DNA from 2 places in the Paracoccus sp. NFXS7 genome. Region 1 is predicted to be linked to the other one. Evidence: riboswitches for the same ligand, from Rfam matches in the RefSeq annotation. Region 1 holds a riboswitch; the other holds the start of a gene.
What was found. A riboswitch is a leader RNA that binds a small molecule or an ion and turns the genes downstream of it on or off. The one in region 1 is predicted to bind thiamine pyrophosphate.
Positions count from the first base shown of each region.

Region 1 (14,950 bases):
CGGGCGCGTGGCCCTGCGTGCGCTGACGGGGGTGCTGCGCACCTCGCTGGTCATCGGCATCATCGCGGGCCTGTCGGTGAACCTGCTGTCGCAGGCGGGGCTGGCCCTGCCACAGGGGTTCTGGGACGCTGCCGACATGATCGCGCGCGCTGCCCTGCCCGCCGCACTGTTCGGTCTTGGCGGCGTCCTTTATCGCTATCGTCCCGAAGGCGACATGGCGACCATCGCCTTGTGCTGCGCCGCATCGCTGATCCTGCATCCGGCGATCACCTTCGGCACAGCCTGGGCGCTGGATCTCGACCGCGACGGCATGCGCTCGGCCGTGCTGACGGCGTCGATGGCCCCGGGCGTGAACGCCTATCTGTTCGCCAATGTCTACGGCGTGGCCAAGCGTGTCGCAGCCTCCAGCGTGCTGATCGCCACGGCGCTGTCCACGCTGACGATCTGGATGTGGCTGGCGTTGCTGCCCTGAGGCGTCGCGGGGGTCCGGGGGGCCGCAGGCTCCCCGGCGGGGGGTGCGGGGGGCCGGCCCCCCGCCGTCGCGGGACGCAACCTGCCTCAGATGGGTACGCGAAGCGCCCCCAAAGGCTCCTCCAGCGCCCGCTCCTCGTACCCGAAATGCGACCGGATCGCCCGGTCCAGCGCCGCGAACCGCTCCGCACACAGATCGAGCGCCGCTGGCCCCCGATCCGCGACAAGCGCCTGTGCCGCCTCGTTCAACGCGCCGATCAACCTGTGGATCACCTCATGCTCGGCCTTCAGCCGACGGATCACCGGGGCCAGTGCCGACCCGCCCCGCTCCGCAAGGGCCGGAAACATCCACTGCTCCTCGATGTCGTGATGGTTCTGCAAAAGCGCGCAGTCGCGGCCGCAGGCAGTGCCGAACTGCGCCATGTTGCGCGCCAGCGCCGTCCCGGCCACCGCCGGTGCGACCAAGGACGGATCGGCCTGCGCGGCCCGGACCTGAACCAGCAGCCGCTGCACGCCGTCCAGTTCGGCCCGGTACATGTCATGGATGGCGGCCAGGCGCCGGCCATGTGCGCGCTCGGCCCGCGTGATGGCGGGATAGGACGGGGGCGCAGGACGCGCGCCCTCGTCCTCCAGCTCTTCGGGCGTCATCGGGGCGTGACGCCCCGGATACGCTCGGACCGCCGGCGCAGCAGTTCCACCGTGGTCAGCAGCGCGATCGAGAAGATCACCAGCAGCGTCGCCACCGCCAGGATGGCCGGGCTGATCTGTTCGCGAATGCCGTTCCACATCTGGCGCGGAATGGTCTGCTGATCGGGACCGGCGATGAACAGCACCGCCACGACCTCGTCGAACGAGGTGACGAAGGCGAACAAGGCACCCGACACCACGCCTGGAAGGATCAGCGGCATCGTCACCTTGAAGAAGGTCGTGCGCGGATTGGCCCCCAGGCTGGCCGCCGCGCGGTTCAGCGACTGATCGAACCCCACCAGTGTCGCGGTGACGGTGATGATCACGAAGGGAATACCCAGGGTCGCGTGGGCCAGGATGACCCCCAGATAGGTTCCCGCCAGCCGTCCGCATTCCGGCGACAGCCCGACCAGCGCCAGCAGCTCGCAGGGGTTCGAGTAGAAGAAGAACATCCCCGTCGCCGTGATGATCAGCGGCACGATCATCGGAGAGATCAGGATCGCCATGATCGCCCGGCGGAACGGCATCTCGGGCCGCGACAGGCCCAGGGCCGCCAGCGTCCCCAGAACCGTCGCCACGATGGTCGAACATACCCCGATGATGATCGAGTTCTTGGCCGCCTGCACCCATTTCGCATTCGCCCAAGCATCCGACCAGAAGGCCCAGCCCGTCGAATCCGGGTTCTGCATCCCGAAGGTCAGCAGGCTGGAATACCATCGCATGCTGTAGCCGTCGGGGTCGAGCGACAGCATCCGGTCGGTGAAGGTGAAATATGGCTCGGCGTTGAACGACAGCGGGATGATCACGATGATCGGCGCGATCAGGAACACGAAGATCAGCGCGCAGACCGTCAGGTAGGTATAGTGCCAGACACGCTCCAGCGGGCTTGCATAGGTCGGAACAGCCATTCGCTTACCCCAGTTTCAGGTTGTCGACGCCGACAAGGCGGTCGTAGAGCCAATAGAGGATCAGCACCGACCCCAGCAGCAGGGCCGCCAGCGCCGCCGCCATCGACCAGTTCAGCGTGCCGGTCATGTGCTGTGCGATCATGTTCGAGATCAGCTGCCCCGACGATCCGCCGACCAGCGCGGGCGTGATGTAGTATCCGACCGCCAGGATGAAGACCAGCATCGCCCCCGCCCCCAGGCCCGGCAGGGTCTGCGGGAAATAGACCCGGCGGAACGCGGTCCAGCTTGTCGCGCCCAGGCTGCGCGCGGCGCGGACATAGGCGGGGTTGATGGTCCGCATCACCGAATACAGCGGCAGGATCATGAAGGGCAGCAGGATATGCGTCATCGCGATGATCGTGCCGGTCTGGTTATAGATCATCTGCAACCGCTGCCCGCCGCCGATCACGCCCAGCCAGACCAGGATGTCGTTCACCACGCCCTGCTGCTGCAGCAGCACCATCCAGGATGTCGTGCGCACCAGAAGCGACGTCCAGAACGGCAGCAGCACCAGGATCATCAGCAGGTTCGACTTGCGCATGGGCAGCGTCGCCAGCAGATGCGCGATGGGAAAGCCCAGGATGAAGGTCAGGCCGGTGATCACCGCCGACAGCCAGAAGGTGCGCCAGAACAGGGTCAGATAGATCCGCTGCTGTTCCGCGACCTGCTGGATGTTGCCGGCCTCGTCCCGGGTGCGGTCGACTGCTGCCAGATAAAAGTTCGCCGTGACCGGCGTCGATGCCGATCGCATGACGGACCAAAGGCGCGGGTCGCCCCAGTCCTCGTTGATCTCCAGCAGGGCCTGTTGATAGGGCGGCTCCAGCCCGCGACGGACCTGGCGCCCGGTCGCAGTGAACAGCGACCGCGTTCCTGGCATGTCATAGTTGATCCGCGTGCCCACCACCCCGATGCTGCGCGCATCGGCGCTGGCGATCAGGTCCTGGGCCAATGCGGTCCAGGCCGCGTCGTCGGGCGCGGTGCCGGGCTCCGTCGATGCGAACCAGGCCGAGACCTGCGGCATGTTGGCGGAAAAGCCGTCATTGTGGAACGACCGCGCCAGCATCTGCCCGATCGGGACCACAAAGGTGATCAGGATGAAGGCCAACAGCGGCAGAACCAGCAGAAAGGCCCGCCGTCGCGCCCGGCGCTGGCTGTGCGCCAGGGCGCGGGCCAGCGGCATTCCGTCGGCGGTCGTCAGCGTGCCAGACCCCACACCGGATGCGGTGGTGGCGATGGCGGCATGTGGATCAAGTGCGGCGTCGGCCATGTCGTCCCCCGGGCAGTCAGGTCCGCCGCCCCCGGATGCGGGGGCGACAGGGTGTCAGTTCAGGACGCGGCCAGCCAGCTGTTGAAGCGTTCGGTCAGTTCCGCGGAATGGTCGGCCCAGAATTCCGGATCGTCCGTCACCGCATTGGCCAGCGCTTCGGGGCTGGTCGGCATGTGCGGCGCCATCTCGGTCACGCCGTCCTGGTACAGCCCGACCAGTTCGTTCGACGATTTCCGCGCCGGGCCATAGGCGATGTATTTCGCCTGATCGGCCAGACGCTGCGTGTCGGTCGCGAATTTCAGGTATTCCATCGCCGCGTCCGGGTTGGGCGCATCGACCGGGATCACGAACATGTCCATGTCCAGGTACTGGCCGTCCCAGATGATCTCGAAGGGCTGCTTTTCGGCCACCATCGCGTCAAAGGCGCGACCGTTATAGACGGTGGTCATGCTGACCTCTCCGTCAGCCAGCAACTGCACGGGCTGGGCGCCGGCCTCCCACCAGACGGTGTCGGCCTTGATCGTGTCCAGCTTGGCAAAGGCGCGGTCCACGCCCTCGGGGGTGGACAGCACGTCATAGACCTCGGCCGCGGGCACGCCGTCGGCGATCAGCGCCAGATACAGGGTGCGCTTGGGGTTCTTGGGCAGGCCGCGCTTGCCCGGGAAGGTCTCGGTGTCGAAGAAATCGGCCGCCGTGCTGGGGGTCTCTCCCTCGAACTTGGTCGTGTTGAACGAAATGACCGTGCCCCAGACGATGTTGGCGACCGCGCAATCCTGCAGCGCGCCGGGCACGAAATCATCTGCCGCAGCGGTGCCGTCGGGCGCACTGGGCAGGTCGGCGGGGTCGATCTCGACCAGCGCACCCTCGTCGCACAGGCGGATCGCGTCGCTGACCTCGACGTCGAAAACGTCGCCCGTGACGTTGCCGGCCTCGACCTGCGCGCGCAGCGGCGTCGCGGGGTTGTCGGCGGCGATCATGTTGACGGTGATGCCGGTCTCAGCGGTGAAGGGCTTGTTATAGGCCTCGACCTGGCTGACCTCGTAGGCGCCGCCCCAGGACACGACGTTGACCTCTTGCGCCATCGCGCCAAAGGCCACGCCGCACAGGGCGGTCGAAAGGATCAGGGTGGATTTCACGTTGGTTCTCCCGGTTGGTTGGTCTCGGGCATTTTCGCCCGTTGTCATTGGCCCCGTTGGCGGGGCGCAGACCGGGCGGGACGAATCCCTCCCGGTCCGAACTGGATCAGCTGGCCAGCCAGCTGTTGAAACGCTCGATCAGCTCGGCGTCGCGGTCGACCCAGAAATCCAGGTCCGATGCCAGCGCCCCGGCCATGTTCGCGTCGAAGGTGGGCAGGTTGGGGCCCATCGGCTCCTCGGTGCCGTCGATGTTGCCGACCATCGCGGCGGCGGACCGGCGCGGCGGACCATAGCTGATGAATTCGGCGGCGCGGGCCTGGGGCGCGGGCGCGGTGGTCCAGGCCACGAATTCCATCGCCTGCTCCAGGTTCGGCGCGCCCTTCGGCACGACCCAGCCCTCCATCTCATAGATCTGGGCGTCCCAGATGATCTCGAAGGGCTGTCCGTCGGCCTGCGCCGCGTTGAAGATGCGGCCGTTGAAGGCATAGGCCATGCTGACCTCACCATCGGCAAGCAGCTGCGGAGGCTGGGCGCCCGCCTCCCACCAGATCACCTCGGACTTGATCGTGTCCAGCTTCGCAAAGGCGCGGTCCACGCCCTCCGGGGTGGACAGCACGTCATAGACCTCGGCGGCGGGCACGCCATCGGCCATTAGCGCCAGCTCAAGATTGAACTTGGCGCCCTTGCGCATGGTCCGCTTGCCCGGAAACGCTTCCAGATCGAAGAAATCGGCAGGGGTCGCGGGCTTGGCCTCCGGGAACGCGGTCTCGTTGAACGCCAGGACCATCGAATAGACGTCGGTCGCCACGAAGCATTCGGTCACCGCGCCATCGATGAAATCGTCGGCCGCGGCCGTCCCGTCCTCGGCCGGCAGCAGGATGGCGGGGTCGATCATCTCCAGCGCGCCCTCGTCGCACAGGCGCACCGCATCGGCATATTCGACCGACGCGACGTCGACGCTGACATTGCCTGCCTCGACCTGCGCCTTGATCGGGGTCGCGGGGTTGTCGGCGTCCGACATGACGACGTTGATGCCCGTTTCCGCCGTGAACGGCTTGGCATAGGCCTCCAGGTGGCTGTTGCCATAGGCGCCGCCCCAGGACAGCAGGTTCACATCGGCCAGGGCCGGCCCGGCGACCAGGCCCATCGCGGTGCTGAGTGCAAGAAAACGCTTCATCGAAGTCTCCGGTTGGGAAAAGGGATCAGATCGGGTCCAGCGCGCGGGCATCCTGGGGATGCCAGCCGATGCGGATGACCTGGCCGGCGTCCAGACGGGTCTGGCCGATCGTGTTGCGCATTTTCATGACGAAATTGTCGCTGCCGGCGACCTTCAGCCGGGCGCGCAGGATGTCGCCCATATAGATGACCTCCATCACCTGCGCCTCGATCGTGTGGGCGCCCTGGGACATCATCTCGGGCTTGAACTCGACCCGTTCGGGGCGGATCGACACGGTCGTGCGCTGACCCCTCTCGCGGATGTTCACGGCGGTGGCGTCGATCACCCCGCCCCCGTCCAGCCGCACCAGCGCCTTGTCTCCATCCAGCTGCTCGATCGTGCCGGCCAGGGCGTTGTTCTCTCCGATAAAGCTTGCGACGAAGCTGTTCTCGGGGCGCTCGTAGAGGTCGGACGGCGGGGCCAGCTGCTGGATGCGCCCGTCGTTGAAGACCGCGATGCGGTCCGACATGGTCAGGGCCTCGCCCTGGTCATGGGTCACATAGACGACGGTGATTCCAAGTTTCTCGTGCAGATGCTTGATCTCGAACTGCATATGCTCGCGAAGCTGCTTGTCCAAGGCGCCAAGCGGCTCGTCCATCAGCACCAGTTCGGGGTCGAACACCAGGGCGCGGGCCAGGGCGATCCGCTGCTGCTGCCCGCCGGACAGCTGCGCCGGACGCCGGTTCGCGAACTTGCCCATCTGGACCATGTCCAGCGCGCGGGCGATGCGCGTCTGGCGTTCGTCCTTGCCCATCCCGCGGACCTCCAGCGGAAAGGACAGGTTCTCTCCGACGGTCATGTGCGGAAACAGCGCATAGTTCTGGAACACCATGCCGATCCCGCGCTTGTGCGGCGGCACCTGGTTGATCGGACGCCCGCCAAGACGGATCTCTCCGTTCGTCGCAGTCTCGAAGCCCGCCAGCATCATCAGGCAGGTCGTCTTGCCGGAACCGGACGGCCCCAGCATCGTCAGAAATTCACCCCGTCCAATCGACAGATTCAAGTCTTTGACGACAAGTGTCTGTCCATCATAGCTTTTTTGCACATGCTCGAAGGCGACGAATGCGTCGCCGTGGCGGTCGTCCAGCAAAAGCGCTCTCCCTGTTATGTCGTTGGTTATTCAGCGCAAGGATCAGGTTAAGCGTCGCCCTGCCCGACTGGCAATATCAATTGCGACATTCCATGCCCCGAACGCGTCGCGCCCGAAACCCCGCAAGGGAGCTTCGGGCGCGAGGGCCATGTGGATTGCAGAGCGTGCAGGGCACACTGCCTGTTTGTCAGGCAGTTGCTTGGCCCCGCGGGCAGTTGCCGGTCAGGCGGGCCGCTTGGGTCCCTTGCGATGCGCCTTGGGGGCGCCCGCCTTGTCGCCGGCGGGCCTAGACTTGGCCCAGGCCGGCTTGGGGCCCTTGCCAGCGTCGGCCGACGACTTCTTCTTCCACGACTTCACGGCCGCATGCGGTCCGGTCTCGCGCGGTTCGGCGGGGGCATCATCGGGCAGCCAGCCGCCGCGGGCGGACTTGACGCGGGCGTGGTGACCCTCGTCCGACGCGGCGTGCTTGGCACGCGGCGCGGGCTTGCGACCCTCGGAACGGTTGTCGGTGCGCGGGGCGCGGGGCGCCCGCTCGATCGGCGCGTCCAGGTCGGGGGCGCCGTCCATGCGGCGCATGGTGACCTCCGGGGTGATCTCGATGAAATCGCCGAACTTGGCGGCGACTTCCGACGCGATCTGGATATAGGACAGGTCCTGCTTGACGCGGATCGCGCCGATGCTGTCGCGGGTGATCCCGCCCGCATCGCAGACCTTGGGCAGCAGCCAGCGCGCCTCGGCCCGACCGGAATGACCGACCGACAGCGTGAACCAGACCGAAGGGCCGAACTCGCGCTGCGCACGGGGGGCCATCGGCGCGGGGGGCGCATGCGCCTCGGACAGTTCCTCGGCGGCGGGGCGGCCTTCGCGCCACAGGCGCAGGAAGGCGGCGGCGACCTGTTCGGCGCTGAACTGCTCCAGCAGCTGCGCGGCCAGGGCGGCGTCGTCGCCCACGGGTTCATGCAGGCCGGGATGGTCCAGCATGCGCTGATCATCGCGCGCCCGCACCTCGTCCGCGGTCGGCGCGTCCAGCCATTCGGCCGAGACCTTGGCGTTCTGCAGCAGACGCTGTGCCCGACGATAATCGGCCGACGGCACGATCAGCGCGGACACGCCCTTGGAGCCCGCGCGCCCGGTGCGGCCCGACCGGTGCAGCATCGTGTCGGGGTTGGTCGGCAGGTCCGCGTGGATCACCAGCTCCAGCCCCGGCAGGTCGATGCCGCGCGCGGCCACGTCGGTGGCGATGCAGACGCGGGCGCGCCCGTCGCGCAGCGCCTGCAGGGCGTGAGTCCGCTCCTGCTGGGACAGCTCGCCCGACAGGGCCACGCATTTGAAGCCCCGGTTCGACATGCGCGCCAGCAGGTGGTTCACGTTGGCCCGCGTCTTGCAGAAGACGATGGCGGTCTGCGCCTCGTGGATGCGCAGCAGGTTGAAGATCGCGGGCTCGCGGTCGCGCGCGGTCACGGTATAGGCGCGATAGGCGATGTCGCCGTGCTGGCGCGCCTCGCCCATGGCAGCGATGCGCAGGGCGTCGCGCTGGAAATCACGGGCCAGCTTCTCGATCGCCGACGGCACCGTGGCCGAGAACATCAGCGTGCGGCGCTCGACCGGGGCGGCGCCCAGGATGAACTCCAGGTCCTCGCGGAAGCCCAGGTCCAGCATCTCGTCGGCCTCGTCCAGGACGGCCGCGCGCAGGTCCGACAGGTCCAGGCTGCCGCGGTCGATATGGTCGCGCAGGCGGCCGGGCGTGCCGACCACGATCTGCGCGCCGCGCTGCAGGGCGCGCTTTTCGTTGCGATAGTCCATGCCGCCGACGCAGGTCGCGATCTGCGCGCCGGTCCCGGCATAAAGCCATTCCAGCTCGCGTGCGACCTGCAGCGCCAGTTCGCGCGTGGGCGCGATGGCCAGGGCCAGCGGCAGCTCGCCCGCGATGATGCGGTCGCCGTCCAAGAGGTCCGCGCCCATCGCCAGGCCAAAGGCCACGGTCTTGCCCGACCCGGTCTGGGCCGAGACCAGCACGTCGCGGCCCGCGGCTTCGGGCGCCAGTACCGCCGACTGCACGGCAGTCAACGTCTCATAGCCCTTGTCGGCCAACGCCGCCTGAAGCGGCGCGGGGAAATTCAGTTCAGTCATGTGATTCGCCAAAATGCGGGGGCCGTGAGCGACCCGATGAGCGGCACCTATCGTCGCTGCGACCGGCCCACCCTGCACCCGCCGCCCCGGACTAGCAGGGCCAAAGGCGGTTCCCTACGCGGTTTGGATCGCAAAGTCCACGCCCAATCAGGGGGTGTTCGACGCGGCCTCCTGGCGGGCCGCGATCTCGCGCCGCATGGTGCGCCTGACCTCGGCCGACCGCCAGCGCTGGCGGTCGATGTCGTCCTCAAGCTCGGGCTTGGGGACCGGCACAGGATGGCCGCGTTCGTCGACCGCGACCATGGTGAAATAGCAGGAATTGGTATGCCTGCGGGTGCCGCGGCGGATGTTCTCGGCCTCGACCCGGATGCCGACCTCCATCGAGGTGCGGCCGGTATGGTTCACCCGCGCGCGAAAGGTCACCAGCTCTCCCACGTGGATGGCCTCCTTGAAGGTCACCTGGTCGACGGACAGGGTCACCGCATATTCTCCCGACCAGCGCGACGCGCAGGCATAGGCCACCCGGTCCAGGCAGGCCAACAGCGCGCCGCCATGCACCTTGCCGCTGAAATTCGCCATGTCCGGCGACATCAGCACCGTCATCTCCAGCCCGCGCCTGTCCATCTGTCCCCCGTCCGCTGCCCCGCCATCCTGCGACAATCGCGCGGGCGCGAAAAGCCCCCCTTGCGCCCCGCGTCCGCCGCGCCTAGCCTTGGGGGGCAAACCGTTGGGGTGTCCCGTCACAGGGGCTGAGAGGCGACAGCCAACCCATCGAACCTGATCCGGGTCATACCGGCGGAGGGAACGGTGCAGATATCCGCGCGGCCATCGGCCCGCCCTGTGTCCCCACCCCTTTGCCCGGTCACGACCCGCCACATTACGGGGGACGACGTGACAGCACCCATTGCCCTGACCATCGCCGGGTCCGATTCGGGCGGCGGCGCCGGCATTCAGGCGGATCTGAAGACCTTTTCGGCCCTTGGCTGCTATGGCGCCAGCGTGGTGACCGCGCTGACGGCGCAGAACACCCGCACCGTGGCCTTGGTCGAACCCGCCAGCCCCGCGATGATCGCGGGGCAGATGCGTGCCGTTCTGGACGATCTGGACGTCCGGGCGGTCAAGCTGGGCATGCTGGGCGGGGCCCAGGCCATCGCCACGGTGGCCGGCGGCCTGGACGGCTGCGGCCTGCCCATCGTGCTGGACCCGGTGATGGTGGCGAAATCGGGCGACCGCCTGTTGCCGCCCGATGCCATCGACGCGCTGCGTGCCCTGCTGTCATGCGCAACGCTGCTGACCCCGAACCTGCCCGAGGCCGCCTGCCTGCTGGGTTGTGCCCCGGCCACCACCCCGGCCCAGATGGCCGAACAGGGCGCCGCGCTGCGTGCCATGGGCGCGGGGGCCGTGCTGATGAAGGGTGGGCATGGCGACGGCGCGATCTGCACCGACCTTCTGGTGACCGCGCAGGGGGCGACGCCCTTCAGCGCCCGACGCCTGTCCACCCGCAACACGCATGGCACCGGCTGCACGCTGTCGGCGGCCATCGCAGCCGGCCTGGCACACGGCCTGCCGCTGGAGCAGGCGGTCGGGGTCGCACACCGCTATCTGCAACGTGCGATCGCGGCGGCGGACGATCTGTGCGTGGGGTCGGGGCACGGGCCGGTGCATCATTTCCATGCGGTCTGGTCGCATGGCTGACGTCACCATCATCGGCGCCGGCGTGGCCGGGCTGTTCGCGGCCCATGTGCTGGTGCAGCGCGGGCTGACACCGCGCATCCTGGACCGCAACGGCGCGCCTGGCCCACACGGCTGCTCATGGTGGGCCGGCGGCATGCTGGCCCCGCAGTGCGAGGGCGTGACCGCCGACCCCGTGATCACCCGCCTTGGCGCAGAAGCCGCCGATGCCTGGTCAGTCGTTACGCCCGTCACGCGGCGCGGCACGCTGGTCCTGGCGCTGGACCGCGATCGGGCGGAACTGGCCCGCTTTGCGCGCCGTGCCACGGCGCATCACCCCTGCGACAGCGCCGATCTGGAACCAGACCTGCAGCCCCGGCCCGGCCTGATCTTTCCAACCGAGGCGCATCTGGACCCCCGACGTGCCTTGGCGGATCTGGCCGCGTGGCTGGCCGCGCGCGGCATCGGCATCGAATGCGCGACCGCCGAGCCCGGCGACGTCGCAGGCCCGGTGATCGATGCCCGCGGACTGTCCGCCGCCCTGCCCGACCTCCGCGGCGTGCGCGGCGAGATGGTCGTTCTGCACGCGCCCGACATCGCCCTGACGCGGCCGGTCCGCCTGCTGCATCCGCGTCATCCGCTGTACGTCGTGCCGCGCGCGGGCGGCCTGTTCATGCTGGGCGCGACCCAGATCGAAAGCGCATCCCGTGCGCGGCCCACCGCCCGGTCGGTGCTGGAACTGCTGTCGGCGGCCTATGCGCTGGATCCCCGCTTTGCAGAGAGCGCCATCGTCGAGATGGGTGCCGATCTGCGCCCGGCATTTCCCGACAACGTCCCGCGCGTGACCGTCCAAGGTCGGGTGCTGCACCTGAACGGGCTGTTCCGTCACGGATACCTGATGGCGCCCGCGCTGGCGCGCCAGGCGGCCGATTACATGATCACCGAAACCCAGGGAGAACTGGTCCATGAGGATTGAGGTCAACGGAACCCCCCGCGACATCGCAGCCGCCACCGTGGCCGACGCGCTGTCCGAACTGGGCTGGGGCGAGGCCCGCGTGGCCACGGCGCTGAACGGTGTTTTCCTGCCCGCCGCGTCCCGCCCGACGCAGGCGCTGCGCGACGGCGACCGGCTGGAGGTCCTGGCACCCATGCAGGGAGGATAGGCGATGCGTGATTTCTATGGCGTCACCCTGCCCAACGCGCTGATGCTGGGCACCGCGCAATACCCGTCCCCGTCGATCCTGCAGGAAGCGTTCCGCGCCAGCGGTGCGGGCGTGGCCACCGTGTCGCTGCGCCGCGAGGCCGGCCAGGGCCAGGCCTTCTGGTCGCTGATCCGAGACATGGGCGTGCGCGTTTTGCCCAACACCGCCGGCTGTCACAGCGCGCGAGAGGCCGTGACCACGGCCCGCATGGCGCGCGAAGTCTTTGAGACCGACTGGATCAAGCTGGAGGTGATCGGCCATGCCGACACGCTGCAGCCCGACCCCTTCGGCCTGCTGGAGGCCGCGACGACGCTTTGCGCCGAGGGATTCCAGGTGTTCCCCTATACGACCGAGGATCAGGTTCTGGCCGCCCGCCTGCTGGATGCGGGGTGCCGGGTGCTGATGCCCTGGGGCGCGCCCATCGGGTCTGGCCTTGGGCTGAACAACCGCCACGGGCTGCGCATGCTGCGCGCGGCCTTTCCCGACGTGCCGATGGTGATCGACGCGGGCCTTGGCCTGCCCAGCCATGCGGCGGAGGCGATGGAGATGGGGTTCGACGCGGTCCTTCTGAACAGCGCGGTGGCACAGGCGGGCGATCCGGTCGCGATGGCCCGCGCCTTTGCACTGGCCGTGCAGGCGGGCGCCTTGGCGCGCGACGCCGATCCCATGGGGGTGCGCGACATGGGCGCGCCCTCCACCCCCCTGATCGGGAGGGCCTGGCTGTGACGCTGCCGCGCTTCTATCCGATCTTCGATGATGCCGCGTGGCTGGGCCGCGTTCTGCCCCTGGGCGTCCGGCTGGTCCAGCTGCGGCTGAAGGACCGCGACCCCGCCGACGTCCTCGACCAGATTGACCGCGGGCTGCGCCTGGCGCGCGCACATGGCGCGACGCTGGTCGTCAACGACCACTGGCAGGCGGCGATCGATCTGGGCGCCGACTGGCTGCACCTGGGGCAGGAGGACCTGGACGACGCCGACCTGCCCGCCATCCGCCGCGCCGGGCTGCGGCTTGGCGTCTCGACCCATGACCGGGCGGAACTGGACCGTGCGCTGGCGCTGGCCCCCGACTACGTGGCCCTTGGGCCCGTCTGGCCCACGATCCTGAAACAGATGCGCTGGCATGAACAGGGGCTGGACCGGGTCACCGAATGGAAGGCGCTGGTGGGCGACATTCCGTTGGTCGCGATCGGCGGGCTGACCCCCGATCGCGGTGCGCAGGCGCTGGCGGCGGGGGCGGACATCGTATCGGCCGTGACCGACATCACGCTGAACCCCGACCCCGAGGCGCGGATCGCCGACTGGCTGGCGGTGACGGCATGAACCGCTATGCCCGCCAGATGGTGCTTCCGGGCATCGGCGCCGCGGGCCAGGATCGGCTGACGCAGGCCCACGTGCTGGTCGTGGGCGCAGGCGGGCTGGGATGCCCCGTGCTGCAATACCTGGCCGCCGCGGGAGTGGGTCGGATCATGCTGGTCGATCCCGACCGCGTGGAGGAGACGAACCTGCATCGCCAGCCCCTGTACCGCATGGACCAGGTCGGCCGACCCAAGGCCCAGGCCGCGGCGGCCGCATTGGCGGTATTGAACCCCGACTGTCAGGTGGTGCCACGTGTGGAATGGCTGACCCCGGCCAACGCGGGCGATCTGGTGCAGGCAGCCGACGTGACGCTGGATTGCGCCGACAGTTTTGCGGTCAGCCTGACGCTGTCGGATGCCTGCATGGCGGCGGGCAGGCCGATGATCACCGCCTCTGCGCTTGGCCTGTCGGGCTATGCCGCAGGCTGCTGCGGCGGGGCGCCCAGCCTGCGCGCGATCTTTCCCGACCTGCCCGCGCAGGCCGCCAGCTGTGCCAGCGCGGGCGTGCTGGGCCCCGTCGTCGGCATGATCGGCGCGCTGCAGGCGCAGATGGCGCTGGCCGTGCTGCTGGGCTTGGAGCCTCGGCCATTGGGGCGGCTGATCAGCTGGGACGCAGGCGGATGGCGGATGGGCGGGTTCCGCTTCGACATCGCGCCCGAACCCGCCAACCCCCTGCCCTTCATCGCCCACGCCCAGATCTCCCCCGGCGACCTGCTGATCGACCTGCGGACCGAGGCCGCGCCCATCGCCGGCGCCCGCCACCTGCCCCCCGACCGCATTGCGCATCTGGACCCCGGCCCTGCCACGCGGGTGGTGCTGGCCTGTCGCACCGGCCTGCGCGCGCACAATGCCGGGCAGGTGCTGCAATCACGCTGGCCGGGGCGCATCGCCCTGCTGGCCCTGACCGATGACGACCTGAAAGGACGCCCATGAAGACGCTGACCCTGGCGCTGGCCGTGCTGGCCCTGCCCGCCCATGCCGAAACCCGCCTGACGGTGATGCTGGACTGGTTCGTGAACCCCGACCACGCGCCCATCGTGCTGGCTCAGGAACTGGGCTATTTCGCGGATGCCGGCCTGGCGGTTCAGACCGTGGCCCCGTCCGACCCCAACGATCCGCCGCGCATGGTCGCCGCCGGGCGCGTCGATCTGGCCGTCAGCTATCAACCGCAGCTGCACCTGTCGCGCCACCAGGGCCTGCCGGTGACCCGCGTCGGCACGTTGGTGGAAACGCCGCTGACCTGTCTGGTCGTGCTGGCCGACAGCGGTATCACCACCCCTGCCGACCTGTCCGGCCGCAAGGTCGGCTTTGCCGTGGCGGGCGTGCAGGAGGTGATGCTGGACGCCATGCTGACCGATGGCGGGCTGGCCCCCGAGGATGTCGAACAGATCAACATCGGCTGGTCCATCGCGCCTGCGCTGATGTCGGGACAGGTGGACGGCGTCATCGGCGCCTTCCGAAACTTCGAGCTGAACCAGCTGCGGCTGGAGGGGTTCGAGGGCCGCTGCCTGAACCCCGAGGATCACGGCATCCCCGCCTATGACGAGCTGATCTATCTGGCCGATCCCGCCCGCATGGACCGCGCCGCCGTCGCGGCCTTCCTGGAGGCCACGGAACGTGCGACGGCCTTCATCAAGAACGACCCCGACGCGGCGTGGCGGATGTTCGCGGAGACCGCGGCCGAACTGCGCACCCCCCTGAACGAGGCCGCATGGGCCGACACCTGGCCCCGCTTTGCCGGGCGTCCCGCGGCACTGGACGCGGGCCGCTATCTGCGGT
Region 1 covers NZ_JAKEKV010000001.1:369,457-384,406, forward strand. The annotation lists gene LZ686_RS01870 (AEC family transporter) at 1-472, shown strand, start outside; gene LZ686_RS01875 (hemerythrin domain-containing protein) at 559-1,119, opposite strand; gene LZ686_RS01880 (ABC transporter permease) at 1,116-2,066, opposite strand; gene LZ686_RS01885 (ABC transporter permease) at 2,071-3,372, opposite strand; gene LZ686_RS01890 (ABC transporter substrate-binding protein) at 3,432-4,508, opposite strand; gene LZ686_RS01895 (ABC transporter substrate-binding protein) at 4,615-5,685, opposite strand; gene LZ686_RS01900 (ABC transporter ATP-binding protein) at 5,711-6,814, opposite strand; gene LZ686_RS01905 (DEAD/DEAH box helicase) at 7,037-8,944, opposite strand; gene LZ686_RS01910 (acyl-CoA thioesterase) at 9,092-9,568, opposite strand; TPP riboswitch at 9,663-9,765, shown strand; gene thiD (bifunctional hydroxymethylpyrimidine kinase/phosphomethylpyrimidine kinase) at 9,836-10,639, shown strand; gene LZ686_RS01920 (FAD-dependent oxidoreductase) at 10,632-11,591, shown strand; gene thiS (sulfur carrier protein ThiS) at 11,581-11,778, shown strand; gene LZ686_RS01930 (thiazole synthase) at 11,782-12,543, shown strand; gene LZ686_RS01935 (thiamine phosphate synthase) at 12,540-13,136, shown strand; gene LZ686_RS01940 (ThiF family adenylyltransferase) at 13,133-14,104, shown strand; gene LZ686_RS01945 (ABC transporter substrate-binding protein) at 14,101-14,950, shown strand, end outside.

Region 2 (14,950 bases), on a different contig from region 1:
GCGCGCTGCTCTATGTCGTGAACAAGCGGCTGTGGGCGCCCCACAAGGGCAAGCTGCCCGCCTGATCCTGCACGACAGGTCGACATGACAGGACGCGCCCCGCAACGGGCGCGTCTTTTCACATCTGGACAAGGCCCGGCCCGCCCGGTCACATGGCCGCCAAACGGCGGAGGCGTGCATGGCAATCTGGAACCTGGGCTCGATCAACATCGACCATGTCTATCGGCTGGAGAGCCTGCCCAAGCCCGGAGAGACGTTGGCCTCGCGCGGCTATGCGCAGGGTTTGGGCGGCAAGGGCGCGAACCAGTCGGTCGCCGCGGTGCGCGCGGGCGCAGTCACGCATCACCTGGGCGCGATGGGCACGGGCGATGACTGGGTGCGGGACCGGCTGGCGCAGGCGGGCGTGGACATGGGCCATGTCGCCCGGCTTGCGGATCAGGCGACGGGCCACGCGATCATCCTGCTGGATGCCGATGCGGAAAACGCCATCGTCATCCACCCCGGCGCGAACCGTGCCATCGACGAGGATGCCCTGACGCAGGCCCTCTCCGCCCTGACCCCCGCTGATACGCTGCTGATCCAGAACGAGACGAACGGCCAGGTCGCCGCCGCCCGCGCGGCGCAGGAGCAGGGCGCGCGCGTGATCTATTCCGCCGCCCCCTTCGATCTGGACGCGGTGCGCGCGGTCCTGCCCCATGTGTCGATCCTGGCGATGAACGCCGGAGAGGCGGAGCAGCTGTTCGCGGGTGTCCCGGGCGATCTGCCCGTGCAGGGCCTGCTGATCACCCGCGGCGCGGAGGGTGCCGAATATCGCGACCTGACCACGGGCCAGGTGCATGAGCAGCCCTCGTTCCACGTGACGCCTGTGGACACGACCGGCGCGGGCGACACCTTCGCGGGCTATTTCGCGGCGGCGTTGGACGGCGGGGCGGATATTCCTGCCGCCCTACGGTTGGCCTCGGCCGCGGCGGCGGTCAAGGTCACGCGGGCGGGGGCGGGCGATGCCATCCCCACCCGCGCCGAAGTAGACGCGTTCCTGGCAGATCAGCCGATCTGACCACGCACCCCGCCGGTCTGCGCCCGGTCCATCAGCAGGTGGTCCAGGATCACGCAGGCCGCCATCGCCTCGGCCACCGGCACGGCACGAATGCCCACGCAGGGGTCGTGGCGGCCCTTGGTGATCACGTCGATCTCCTCTCCGCGCGCATTGATCGAGCGGCGGGGCGTGGTGATGGAACTGGTCGGCTTGATCGCGAAGCGCACCACGATGTCCTGACCCGTGGAGATTCCGCCCAGAATCCCGCCCGCATGGTTCGACAGGAACTCCGGCCCGTCCGGCCCCATGCGGATCTCGTCGGCATTGGCCACGCCGGTCAGCGCGGCGGAGCCCATGCCCTCGCCGATCTCCACGGCCTTCACGGCATTGATCGACATCATCGCGGCGGCCAGATCAGTGTCCAGCTTTGCATAGACCGGCGCGCCGAGGCCCGGCGGGCAGCCCTGGACGCAGACCTCGATGGCCGCGCCGACGCTGTTCTGATCCTTGCGGATGCCGTCCAGGTAATCGGACCAGGCCTGAACGGCACCCGCATCGGGCAGGAAGAACGGATTGTCGTTCACCGCGCCCAGGTCCAGTCGCGCGCGGTCCAGATGCATCGCCCCCATCTGCACCATGTAGCCGGTGATCCGCAGATCGGGCACCAACGCGCCCAGAACCGCCTGCGCGACCGCTCCGGCCGCAACCCGCGCCGCCGTCTCGCGCGCCGAAGACCGGCCCCCGCCGCGATAATCGCGCACCCCGTATTTCAGATGATAGGTGATGTCGGCATGCCCCGGGCGAAAGCTGGTCGCGATGTCGCCGTAATCCTTGGACCGCTGGTCGGTGTTCTCGATCATCAGTTGGATCGCGGTGCCGGTGGTGACGCCCTCGAAGACGCCGGACAGGATGCGCACCTGGTCGGGTTCGCGCCGCTGCGTGGTGTGCTTGGAGGTGCCGGGGCGGCGGCGGTCCATGAACCGCTGGATGTACTCCTCGCTCAGAGGCACGCCCGGCGGCACGCCGTCCACCGTCGCGCCCAGGGCGGGGCCGTGGCTTTCGCCCCAGGTGGTAAAGCGGAACTCGCGGCCGAAGGTGTTGTAGCTCATGGTCGCGTCTCCTCGGACAGGGCTTTCAATTCATAGATCAGGTCCAGCGCCTCGCGCGGGGACAGGGCGTCGGGATGGACCGCCTTCAGGCGATCATCCAGCGGGCGGGCCTTGGGCGCGGGCGGCGGGGCCGCGCGGAACAGCGGCAGGTCGTCGATCAGCGCCACGGGGCGCGCCGACTGACGCTCTCCGCTTTCCAGCGCGGTCAGGACGGTGCGGGCGCGTTCCACGACGGAGGCGGGCAGGCCCGCCAGCTTTGCCACCTGCACGCCATAGCTGCGGTCGGCCGCGCCCTTCCTGACCTCGTGCAGGAAGATCACCTCGCCCTGCCATTCGCGCACGGTGACGGTGGCGTTCTCGACGCCCTCCAGCTTGGCCGACAGCGCCGTCATCTCATGGTAATGCGTGGCGAACAGCGCCCGGCAGCGGTTGGCGGCATGCAGATGCTCCATCACCGCCCAGGCGATCGACAGCCCGTCCCAGGTCGAGGTGCCGCGCCCGATCTCGTCCAGAATCACCAGCGCGCGGTCATCGGCCTGGTTCAGGATCGCGGCCGTCTCGACCATCTCGACCATGAAGGTCGACCGCCCCCGCGCCAGATCGTCGGCGGCGCCCACGCGGGAAAACAGCTGGCTGACCAGCCCGATATGCGCCGCCCGCGCGGGGACAAAAGCCCCGGCCTGCGCCAGCACCGCGATCAGCGCGTTCTGGCGCAGGAAGGTCGACTTGCCCGCCATGTTCGGCCCTGTCAGCAACCAGATCGCGGGCGTGGCCCCGGTGGTCAGGTCGCAATCATTGGCGACGAAGCTTTCCGCCTTGCGGCGCAGCGCGCGTTCCACGACCGGATGGCGGCCCCCTTCGATGACGAAGGCGCGGCTGTCATCCACGCGCGGCCGGACCCAGCCCTCGCCCGAGGCCAGATCCGCGAAGGCGCAGGCCAGGTCGATCTCGGCCAGCGCGCGGGCCGCCTGCCCGATCCGTGCCGCCTGATCCAGGATCGCCGACCGCAGGCGGTCGAAGATGCCCCGCTCGATCTCCAGCGCGCGGTCGCGGGCGTTCAGGATGCGGGTCTCCAGCTCGCTGAGTTCGACCGTGGTGAAGCGGATCTGGTTCGCGGTGGTCTGGCGGTGGATGAAGGTCTGGTTCAGCGGCGCGGCCATCATGCGCTCGGCATGGGTGGTCGTCGTCTCGATGAAATAGCCCAGGACGTTGTTGTGCTTGATCTTCAGGCTGCCGACCCCGGCCAGGGCCGCGTAATCGGCCTGCATGCCGGCGATGACGCCGCGCCCCTCGTCGCGCAGCCGCCGGGTCTGGTCCAGATCGGCGTCATGCCCCTCGGCCACGAAGCCGCCATCCCGCGCCAGCAGAGGCGGCTCGGCCACCAGCGCATCATCCAGCAGGTCAACCAGCGTCTCATGCCCGACCAGATCGCCCGCCGCATCGCGCAGCACGGGCGGCGCATCACCGGGCAGGCGCACGGCGATGGCCGCGCCCTGCGTCAGCCCCGCCCGGATCGCGGCCAGATCGCGCGGGCCGCCCCGGTCCAGCGCCAGCCGCGACAGCGCCCGGTCCATGTCCGGCACCCGCGCCAGCGCGCCGCGCAGATCCGCCAGCAGCCGCGCATCCCCCGCCAGCGCCGCCACCGCATCATGGCGCGCCGCGATCAGGCCCAGATCGCGCGACGGCGCGCTGATCCGCCGCTCCAGCAGCCGCGCGCCCGGCGCGGTCACGGTGCGGTCGATGGCCGCCAGCAGCGAGCCCTCGCGCCCGCCCGACAGGGCCTGGGTCAGTTCCAGATTGCGCCGGGTCGCCGCGTCGATCTGCATCGCGCCGCCCGCGCGTTCGCGCACAGGCGGGCGCAGCAGCGGCAGGCGGCCCTTCTGCGTCATGTCCAGATAATCGACGATGGCCCCCATCGCGGCCAGTTCGGCGCGGGTGAAGCTGCCGAACCCGTCCAGCGTCTCGACCCGGTACAGCGCGCACAGCCGCCGCGTGCCCGCATTGCTGTCGAAGGCGCTGGCATGCAGGTCTGTCATCACCGCGCCCGCGTCACCGATCAGTTCCTCCAGCCCGGTGTCGCAGGCCAGCACCTCGCGCGGGGCCAGGCGCGCCAGTTCGGGGGCCAGACGCGGCAGGGGGCAATCCATCACCGAAAACGCGCCGGTCGAGATATCGACCCAAGCCAGCGCGCCCTCCTCGCGGACCACCACGAAGGCCGCCAGGTAATTGTGCCGCCGCGCCTCCAGCAGCGATTCCTCGGTCAGGGTGCCGGGCGTCACCAGCCGCACCACGTCGCGCGCCACGACCGATTTCGACCCGCGCTTCTTGGCCTCGGCGGGGTCCTCCATCTGTTCGGCAATGGCCACGCGGAACCCCTTGCGGATCAGCGTCAGCAGATAGCCCTCGGCCGCATGGACCGGCACGCCGCACATCGGGATGGGCTCACCCGCATGGGTGCCGCGTTTGGTCAGCGCGATGTCCAGCGCGGCGGCAGCGGCGACCGCGTCGTCGAAGAACATCTCGTAGAAATCGCCCATGCGATAGAACAGCAGCGCGCCGGGATTGGCCTCCCGGATCGCAAGATACTGCGCCATCATCGGCGTGGGCTGATCAGACATGTCCTTGGTCATGGGCGGTTTCTATCCGCTTGCGCGGGCGCGCGAAACCTCTACATTCGGGATCACCTCGGGGTGCCCCATGCGGGCTGAGACGCGACAGCGGACCCGTTGAACCTGATCCGGCTCACACCGGCGGAGGGAAGGTGCGCACCCCCTTCTTTTCGATCACCCGACAAGAGAGGCTGCCGATGAAATCCGTCCTGATCCCCGCTTTGCTGCTGGCCACCCCCGCCCTGGCCCAGGATCGCGTCCTGACCGTCTATGCCGGCGACAGCGTCACCAGCGAATGGGGCCCCGGCCCCGCCATCGAGGAGGGGTTCGAGGCGATCTGCGATTGCGACCTGCAATTCGTGACCGGCGACGTGCTGCCCCGCATCCTGATGGAGGGGGCGGGCACCCAGGCCGACATCGTCTTCGGCCTGAACACCGACATGACCGCGCGTGCCCGCGCATCGGGTCTGTTCGCGCCGCATGGGCAGGACACGTCCGACCTGTCGCTGCCCATCGCATGGGAGGACGACATCTTCCTGCCCTACAACTGGGGCGAGACGGCCTTCGTCTATGACAGCACCCGGCTGGAGAACCCGCCCGCCAGCTTTGCCGAACTGCTGGAGGCCGAGGATCTCAGCATCGTCATCCAGGACCCGCGCAGTTCGGTGTCGGGTCTGGCGATGCTGCTGTGGGTCAAGTCGGTCTATGGCGATCAGGCGGGCGAGGCCTGGGCGAAGCTGGCCCCCAAGGTGCTGACCGTCACCCGCGGCTGGTCTGAATCCTATGGCCTGTTCACCGACGGAGAGGCGGACATGGTCCTGTCCTACACCACCTCGCCCGCCTATCACATCGCCGCCGAGGAGGACGACACCAAGCGCGCCGCGATCTTCCCCGAGGGGCATTACTTCATGGCCGAACTGGTGGCCCAGGTCGCGGGCACCGATCAGCCCGAACTGGCGCAAGCCTTCATGGACTGGGTGCTGACCCCCGATTTCCAGGCGACGATCCCGCTGGCCAACTGGTCCCTGCCCGCGAAACTGCCTGAGGCCGACTGGCCGCAGGTGATGCGCGACCTGCCCCGCCCGGACAAGACCCTGTTCCTGTCCGAGGACGAGGCAGAGGCCCTGCGCGCCCCCGCCCTGGACGAATGGCAGCGGGCCTTCCGCTGAGCATCGGCCACGCCATCGCGGGCGCCCTTGCCGCGCTGATCCTGGGCACGTTGGCGGCGGTGGCCTGGGTCGCGGGCGGGCTGTCGGGCCTGACCGAATGGGATCTGCGCGCAGTCTGGTTCACCCTGTGGCAGGCGGCGCTGTCCGCGACCCTGTCGGCGGCGCTGGCCGTCCCGGTCGCGCGCGCGCTTGCGCGGCGGCGGTTCCGGGGGCGGGGGCTGCTGGTCACGCTGCTGGGGGCGCCCTTCATCCTGCCGGTGATCGTGGCGGTCCTGGGCCTGATCGCGATCTTTGGGCGCAACGGCGCGCTGAACGGCGGGCTGGAGGCCCTGGGCCTGCCCGTCGTCGGCATCTATGGCTGGCAGGGGGTGATCCTGGCGCATGTGTTCTTCAACCTGCCGCTGTCGGTGCGGCTGATCCTGCAGGGCTGGCAGGCGATTCCCGCGGAACGCTTCCGGCTGGCCGCATCCCTTGATTTCGCACCCCGCGACATCGCCCGCCACCTGGAACGCCCGATGCTGCGCGGCGTGCTGCCCGGCGTCTGGCTGGCGGTGTTCCTGGTCTGCCTGACCTCGTTCACGGTGGCCTTGGCCCTGGGCGGGGGGCCGCGCGCCACAACGGTGGAGCTGGCCATCTATCAGGCGTTCCGCTTTGATTTCGACCTGGGGCGCGCGGCGGCCCTGGGGATGGTGCAGATCGCCATCTGCATCGGGGCGGCGGCGCTGGCCGCCCGCGTTGCCGTTCCGGCGGGGTTCGGCGCAGGGCTGGACGCGGTGGGCGGGCCGCCCGCGCCCGGCGGCTGGCGGCGGCTGGCGGATGCAGCGGTGATCACGGCGGCGGCGGTGTTCCTGCTGGCGCCGCTGATCTCGGTCGCGGCCACGGGCCTGCCGCGCCTGACCGGCCTGCCGCCCGAGGTCTGGGATGCTGCCCTGCGTTCCATCGCAATGGCGGTGACGTCGGCCCTGCTGTCGTCTGGGGCGGCGCTGGCACTGGCACTGACCATCGCCCGCGGCGGAGCCCGTTGGGTCGAGGCCGCAGGCATGCTGCCGCTGATCGCCTCTCCACTGGTGCTGGGCACGGGGCTGTTCATCCTGCTGCGCGGCACGGTCACGCCCCAGCAGATGGCCCTGCCGGTCACGGCGCTGATCAACGCGGCGATGGCCCTGCCCTTCGCCCTGCGCGCGCTGATCCCGGCGGCGCGGGCGCTGGAACAGGATTACGGCCAGCTTGCCGCATCGCTGGACCTGCGGGGCTGGGCACGGCTGCGCCTCCTGGTGCTGCCCCGTCTGGCGCGCCCCTTGGGCTTTGGCGCCGGACTGGCGGCGGCGCTGGCCATGGGCGATCTGGGCGTCATCACCCTGTTCGCAGGGGATCGCCCGACCCTGCCGCTGATGCTGTACCAGCTGATGAACGGCTATCGCATGGCCGATGCCGCGGCTTGCGCCCTGCTGCTGATGGGGCTCAGCCTGGGGCTGTTCTGGATGTTCGACATGGGAGGCCGACGTGACGCTTGAATTCCGCGACATCCTGCTGCGACAGGACGACTTCACGCTGACCGCGGACCTGACCGTGCCGCAGGGTCGCCATGCGGTGATCGGCGCGTCGGGGTCGGGCAAGTCGACCCTGCTGGCCTTGGTGGCGGGGTTTCTGGCCCCGACAAAGGGCCGGCTGATCTGGGACGGCCAAGATATCACCGACATGACGCCCGGCCAACGACCAGTGTCGATCCTGTTTCAACACCACAATTTGTTTCCTCATCTGACCGTGCAACAAAATGTAGGGATGGGACTGCGCCCGGATCTGCGTCTGGACCGGGATCAGCAGCGCCGCGTGACGCAAGTGCTGGATCATGTCGGTTTGTCAGGCACGCAGGATCGCCGCCCCGCAGCCCTGTCGGGTGGTCAGCAAAGCCGCGTCGCGCTGGCCCGGGTGCTGCTGCGGGCGCGGCCCCTGCTTCTTCTGGACGAACCCTTCGCGGCGCTAGGTCCGGCGCTGAAGTCGGAGATGCTGACCCTGCTGGCGCAGGTGGCGTCCGACACGACGGTGCTGATGGTGACCCATGATCCGGCCGATGCGCGGGCCTTTGCGCCCGACACCCTGCTGGTCGAGGATGGCGCGGTGCACGCCCCCCGCCCCACCGGGCCGCTGCTGGACAATCCGCCGCCGGGACTGCGCGCCTATCTGGGCTAGGCGATCCACAGGCGGATGATCCAGGCGACGGTGCCGATCACCGCCACGCTGGCCAGCCAGATCGCCACGAACCACGCCAGCCGCCGCAGGGATTGCGGCATCAGTGGTACCCCTCCTTGGGGTCCATCTTTCCGCGGAACACCCAATAGGAATAGGCGGTATAGGTCAGGATCACCGGGATCAGCACGGCCGCACCGACCAGCATGAAGATCTGGCTGTTGCGGGGGGCGGCGGCCTCCCAGATCGTGACCTCGACCGGGACGATGTAGGGGAACATCGAGATTCCCAGCCCGACGAAGCCCAGGATGAACATCCCCAGCGCGCAGAGGAACGGCCAGTAATCGTGATGACGCACCATCAGCGAGGTGAACATGCCGAAGGCCAGGCCCAGCACGGCAGCACCCACCCCCGCTGCCAGCACGATGTTCCAGCCGCCGAACCAGCGGCTGTAATAGCCGTCCTGCAGGAATGGCGTCCACAGGCTGACCACGCCCATGAAGATCACCGTGCCGACACCCAGCACCCAGGCCCGCTTGCGCATGCGTTCTTGCAGGGGGCCGGCGGTCTTCATCACCAACCATGTCGCGCCCAGAAGGGCGTATCCGACCATGACCGCGACGCCGACCATCAGCGTGAAGGGCGTCAGCCAGTCCCACCAGCCGCCGGAATATTCGCGCGCGGCCTTGTCGACGTCGATGCCCTGCAGCAGCCCACCCAAGGTGATGCCCTGCGCCAGCGCGGCCACCGCCGATCCGCCGATGAAGGCCACGTCCCAGACCTTGCGCCAGCGCTTGGTGCGCCAGCGGAACTCGAACGCGACGCCGCGGAAGATCAGCGCCAGCAGCATCGCCATGATCGGCGCATACAGCGCCGGCAGGATCAGCGCATAGGCCAGCGGAAAGGCCGCGAACAGCCCGCCCCCGCCCAGGACCAGCCAGGTCTCGTTCCCGTCCCAGACCGGCGCAACCGAGTTCATCATGATGTCGCGGTCCTCGCCCTCGGGTTCGACCGCGAACAGCATGCCCAGGCCCAGGTCGAACCCGTCCAGCACGACATAGACCAGCACCGCAAAGGCGATGACGAAGGCCCAGATGACGGTCAGATCCAGCGAAACGCCTTCTGCGAGGGGCATGGTCACTCTCCGGGTTGGACGTTGCGGGTCGGGTGCTGCTGGGCGGGCGTGGTGCCCGCCGTGCGCGTCGGGCTGTTGGTCACGTCCTTCAGCCGCGGTTCGTTATTCGCCGGAGAGCGGCTCATCAGACGCAGGATATAGTATGTCCCCGCCCCAAAGACCGCGAAATAGACGATGATGAAGGCCACTAGCGATGCCCCCACCGCGGCCGCGTCCAGGGGTGCGGCGCTGTCCACCGTGCGCAGGTGACCATAGACGGTGAAGGGCTGCCGCCCGACCTCGGTCGTGACCCATCCGGCCAGCACGGCGATCAGCCCCGCGGGCGACATCACAAGGGCGGCGCGGTGCAGCATGGGGCTGTCGAACAGCATCCCCCGCCAGCGCGCCCACAGCGACCAGACACCGATCCCCAGCATGGCAAAGCCAAGCGCGACCATGATGCGGAACGACCAGAAGACGATGGCCACGGGGGGCTGATCCTCGCGCGGGATGGTGTCCAGGCCCGCAAGCGGCGCGTTCAGGTCGTGCTTCAGGATCAGGGACGACAGCTTGGGGATGCCGATGGCATAGTCCAGGCGCTGTTCGTCCTGGTTCGGGATGCCGAACAGGTACAGCGGCGCGCCTTCGTCATGGCTCTCGAAATGGCCCTCCATCGCCATGACCTTGGCCGGCTGGTGCTCCAGCGTGTTGATGCCGTGGAAATCGCCCAGCACGATCTGGACCGGGGCAAAGATCGCGGCCATCCACATCGCCATGCTGAACATGGTCCGCGTGGCCGGGCTGACCTTGTCGCGGCGGTGCCGGTGGCGCAGCAGGTGCAGGGCCGCCACGCCCCCCACGATGAAGGCCGTGGTCAGATAGGCCGCGGTCACCGTGTGCATCAGGCGGAACGGAAAGGACGGGTTGAAGATCACCTGCCAGAAGTCGGTGGGCAGGAACTGCCCCGTCTCGGGGTCGATCTCGAAGCCCGCGGGGGTGTGCATCCAGCTGTTGACCGACAGGATCCAGAAGGCCGAGAACGCCGTGCCCAACGCCACCGCGGCGCAGGCGATCATGTGCAGCGTGGGCCCGACGCGGTCGCGCCCGAACAGCATGATCCCCAAGAACCCGGCCTCCAGGAAGAAGGCCGACAGGACCTCGTAGGCCATCGGCGCGCCGATGACCGGCCCCGCCTTGTCGGAAAAGGCCGACCAGTTCGTGCCAAACTGATAGGACATCACGATGCCCGACACGACGCCCATGGCAAAGGCCAAGGCAAAGATCTTGACCCAGTATCGGAACAGATCCAGGTACTTGTGGTCCTTTGTCCACAGCCAAAGCCCGTTCAGGACCGCCAGAAAGCTGGCCAGCCCGATCGTGAAGGCGGGGAACAGGAAGTGGAAGCTGACCGTGAAGGCGAACTGGATCCGGGCCAGCAGGATGGCATCTGCATTGTCGAACATCGGGGGCCTTTCACGGCAGGGGCACGCCCCGCGGGCATGTCGGTTTCGGACCGGCCACCGCCTGCACCACGGGCACATGACCGGACCCATCGTCTTTTGGAATCATAGTGCTCCTACTGGTCGCGGCCGCGCAAGGGCATCGATGTCGCGCCCGCCCCCCTGTGGCGCATCTGCGTCACGGGTGGCACCTTGGGCCGATGTCAGGGGTGCACAGAGGGTGAGGCACCGCCGCCTGTTCCTGCATTGACGGTCGGTGGGGTTTGATTGCTGCACTGCCGGCCCCCGGAAGCGACTGTGCTTCCCGAGCAATGAATTTGGCGCCATGCGGCGGGAGGCACCGGCAATTTTGCTATGCCCGCCCTGGTGGCTTCGACGCTTTCACTTGAGGACGGACCGCGTGGCACGGGTGCTGTCCAAGGCATTCCGTTTGCGCATCACGCGCACGATCCATCAGGCGGCGGTCGCGGGCGTGCCGCAGCCTCGGATGGGCAAGATTCGTGATGGCCGGAGGGGGAAAGGCAGTAGATGCGACATCATCGGCCGTAGCGGAGGGCGCGGCGGATGGGTGCGTCGAGGATCGCGTCGCGGGTACCGCCGCCCCGATACCCGCGATCCATATCGAGGATACCGGCGCGACGCGGACTTCAGTTGCCCGTTCCGATCGCGACGGAACGGGCATGTTCGATCAAGTCCCAACGATTCCCCCAGGGATCCCTCCAGACGACGACACGCCCGTAAGGCTCGTCGCGCGGAAGCGTCTCGAACGTCACGCCCGCGGCCTGGAGGCGCTGATAGTCGCGCGCGAAATCGTCCGTCTCAAGGAAAAGCCAGACCCGCCCGCCGCCCTGCTCTCCGATGGACGCGGTCTGGCGGTCTCCGACGGCCCGGGCAAGCAGGATCTCGGTATCGCCACCCGGGGGCGCAATCCGCACCCATCGCTTGCCGTCGCCCAGTTCGGTATCCTCCCGGCACTCGAAACCGATCCGGCAAAAGAAGTCGAGCGCGGCGTCGTAGTCCGGGACCAGCAGGGACAGGTGGGCGATGCGGGCTGGCATGACATTGTGCTTTCCAACGGGACGGTTGCGACGCGTTTCTGGGGCACAGCCCGGTCCGCGACAAGCCCGCCTGTAGCAGTTCGCGATCTGGGCGGGAATGCAGACATGTGTCCGGCGCACGGCAGTCTTATTCCAATGGCTGTCGATCCGGGCGATGATCATGCACACAGACCATGGAGAAGCGCATGCCCCCACCCTACGCGCGCCTGAAGGATCCCGCGTCATATGTCCTGCCGCGGATCGTTCGGACATCCCGGCTGGATCTTTGCCCCGCGAGCGTTGACGCCGCCGCCGCGGTGGCGCGGGCCAGGGGCGAAAGCCATGCAGAATTGGTGCCGTGGTTTCACGGAACGATGGGGAACCCCGGACAGGAACGGGATGCCCGGTGGCAGTCAGAGCGGCTGGCGGAAGCGGTGGAGGCTGCACAACGACGCGAGCGGCTGTCCTATCTTGCATGGGCCTCGGGCGTCTGTGTCGGCGCCGTCGATCTGATCCCGCAGTGGCGGCGGGGCCAGTTCCGACTGTCGTACTGGGTGCGGTCCTCTGCCTGCCGCCAGGGATATGGGGCCGAGTTGGCGCCCGCGATGATACGGGCTGCCTTTGGGGCCTTGGACGCACGTCTGGTGACGACCGGTCATGCCGCGCCCAACACGGCCAGCGCAGGTCTGGCACGGATGCTGGGCTTCAGGCAGATCGCATGCCAGCCACTTGGGTACGAGATGCCCGACGGCCTGCTGGTGGACGGCATCGCCTATGCCATCGAAGACATCGCCGTCCTGCCACCCCTGACGGTCACATGGGCCTGACTGACCCGACGGTTTTGCCCCGCACCTGATCGGTCGCGCAGGGGCGGTCAGCCCGTCGCGGGCGGCTGATCCGCCACCGCCCGGCACAGCCATTCTCGAAAGCTGCGCATTCCGCTGGTTTCCGGCTTGGATTGCAGGCGGGTCAGCCAATAGGCGCCTGCGACAATGGAATAGTCGAACAGGGTCACAAGACGGCCGCGATCCGTCCAGTGGCCGAAAAGCGCAGGTGGCAGCAGCGCGATCCCGTGCCCCTCCGCCGCCATGTCCGCCAGGGCGATCGAGCTGTCCAGCATCGGCCCCCGCAGGGGCGGGCAGGCCAGGCCCAACCCTGCGAACCACCGTTCCCATTCGCCTGTCCGATAGGATCGCAACAGCGGCTGCTCCAGCATCGCCTGGGGGCCGGACATGGTCCTGGCGCGGTCCGGGGTGCACATGGGGGCCAGGGGTGCATCCATGATGCGGGTGGCCTGCAGCCCATGCCACGACCCGTCGCCAAAGCGGATGGCCAGGTCAAGCCCTTCGCCCGGAATGCTGACGCGGTTGTTGTTGGCGAAGATGCGCAGGTCCACCTCGGGATGCGCCGCCTCGAACCCGGCCAGGCGCGGGATCAGCCAGCCCGTCGCAAAGGTTCCGACCACGCCCACATGCAACGCCTCGTGATAGCGCCCGCCCGAGAACCGGTCCAGCGTCGCGCCGATCAGGTCCAGCGATCCGGTTAGGACCGGGGCCAGGGCCGCACCCTCGTCGGTCAGCACCAGCCCTCGGGGCACACGCCGGAACAGGGCCACGCCAAGGCGTTCCTCGAGGTTGCGGATCTGGTGGCTGAGCGCCGCCTGCGTCACGCACAGTTCGATCGCGGCCTTCGACAGCGTCAGGTGCCGGGCCGCGGCTTCGAAGGCCCGCAGCGCATTCAGGGGGATGTTGGGCCGATCCATCACGCATCCATTAGAATTTCTCAACGATAGGGCAAGAAACCATGATTTGATGCCCCTGCAAGATCACAATAGCTCTGGATGGCAAAATTAATTCATGTCGCGGCGCCGTAGCGACGCCAGAGGGAATTCCATGACCATCATCCGATCCTTGACTGTCGCAGCCGTGCTGCTGACCACCCCCGCCCATGCCCAAGGGCTGACCGAGCAGGCATTCCAGCAGATCAGCGAAGGCGTCTTCCGTCCCGTCATCGAGGAGTTCGACATTCCCGGCATCGCCATCGGCGTGACGATGGACGGACAGCAGTTCTTCTTCACCGATGGATTGGCCGATCGCGCGGCATCGCACCCCGTCGACCGCGACACGCTGTTCGAGTTGGGATCGAACAGCAAGCTGTTCACCGTGGCCCTGGCGGCCCTTGCGGAACAGCGCGGCCTTTTGTCCCTGCAGGACCCGGTGTCATCCCGGATGCCTGCGCTGGCGGGCAGCGCCTTCGATGCGGTGACGCTGGCCGACCTTGCCGCCCATGCCACGGGTGGCCTGCCCCTGCAGGTGCCCGACGCGGTCACGGACATGGACGGTCTGATGACCTATCTGAACGCCTGGACGCCGCAGGGCGAGGCCGGCACGCTGCGCGCCTATTCCAATGTCAGCATCGGCCTTTTGGGGCTGATCGCGGGAGAGCAGTTCGGGACGACCTACACGGATGCGCTGGCCCGTGACCTTCTTCCCGGACTGGGGCTGGACAGCACCTTCGTCGATGTCCCCGACGCCGAGATGGCGCGCTATGCCTTCGGTTATTCCAGAACGGACGACAGCCCGATCCGCGTCAACCCCGGCATGCTGGATGCCGAGGCCTATGGCATCAAGTCGTCGGTGACCGACATGACCCGTTTCCTGGACGCCCATCTGGGCAATCTTACCCTGGAGGGCGAGATCACGGCAGCACTGGCCCGGACGCGCCGGTCGGACTACGACACCGCCCATTACGCGCAGGCCATGATCTGGGAAGGGTATCCTTGGCCCGTGGATGCCGCTGCGCTGGCGGCCGGAAATTCGCCGGACATGGCGATGTCGCCGCAACCCATGACCAAGGTCGACGCGCGCCAGTTGGAAGGGGACGTCTATCTGAACAAGACGGGGGCGACCAACGGCTTTGGCTCTTACGTCGCGATGGTGCCATCCGAACGGATCGGCGTCGTGGTCCTGGCGAACCGCAACTATCCCAACCCGGTCCGTGCGGAAGCGACGCGGGAGCTGATCGTGCAACTGCTGGCGCGTGCCAGAGAGTGAACGGCAGTGCTGGACGCACAGGTGACCTGGCCACCATAACCGCTGCGGCCCCGATCCGGGGGCCGCAGCCTTGTTTCAGTCGGCGCGGCCATGCGTCAGGGTTGCAGGCGTCACCATCCGGCGCTGCCAGAGGAACAGCGCGGCGGCCACGGACAGGCCGATGAGGTCGGTCACCC
Region 2 covers NZ_JAKEKV010000010.1:7,271-22,220, reverse strand. The annotation lists gene LZ686_RS15345 (cytochrome c1) at 1-65, shown strand, start outside; gene LZ686_RS15340 (ribokinase) at 179-1,057, shown strand; gene aroC (chorismate synthase) at 1,045-2,145, opposite strand; gene mutS (DNA mismatch repair protein MutS) at 2,142-4,763, opposite strand; TPP riboswitch at 4,822-4,921, shown strand; gene LZ686_RS15325 (thiamine ABC transporter substrate-binding protein) at 4,952-5,923, shown strand; gene LZ686_RS15320 (ABC transporter permease family protein) at 5,902-7,437, shown strand; gene LZ686_RS15315 (thiamine ABC transporter ATP-binding protein) at 7,427-8,113, shown strand; gene LZ686_RS15310 (DUF2474 family protein) at 8,110-8,214, opposite strand; gene cydB (cytochrome d ubiquinol oxidase subunit II) at 8,214-9,245, opposite strand; gene LZ686_RS15300 (cytochrome ubiquinol oxidase subunit I) at 9,248-10,687, opposite strand; gene LZ686_RS15290 (VOC family protein) at 11,332-11,742, opposite strand; gene LZ686_RS15285 (GNAT family N-acetyltransferase) at 11,916-12,548, shown strand; gene LZ686_RS15280 (LysR family transcriptional regulator) at 12,596-13,483, opposite strand; gene ampC (class C beta-lactamase) at 13,614-14,774, shown strand; gene LZ686_RS15270 (TRAP transporter permease) at 14,850-14,950, opposite strand, start outside.
Region 2: another riboswitch for thiamine pyrophosphate. It lies ahead of LZ686_RS15325 (thiamine ABC transporter substrate-binding protein); the one in region 1 lies ahead of thiD (bifunctional hydroxymethylpyrimidine kinase/phosphomethylpyrimidine kinase).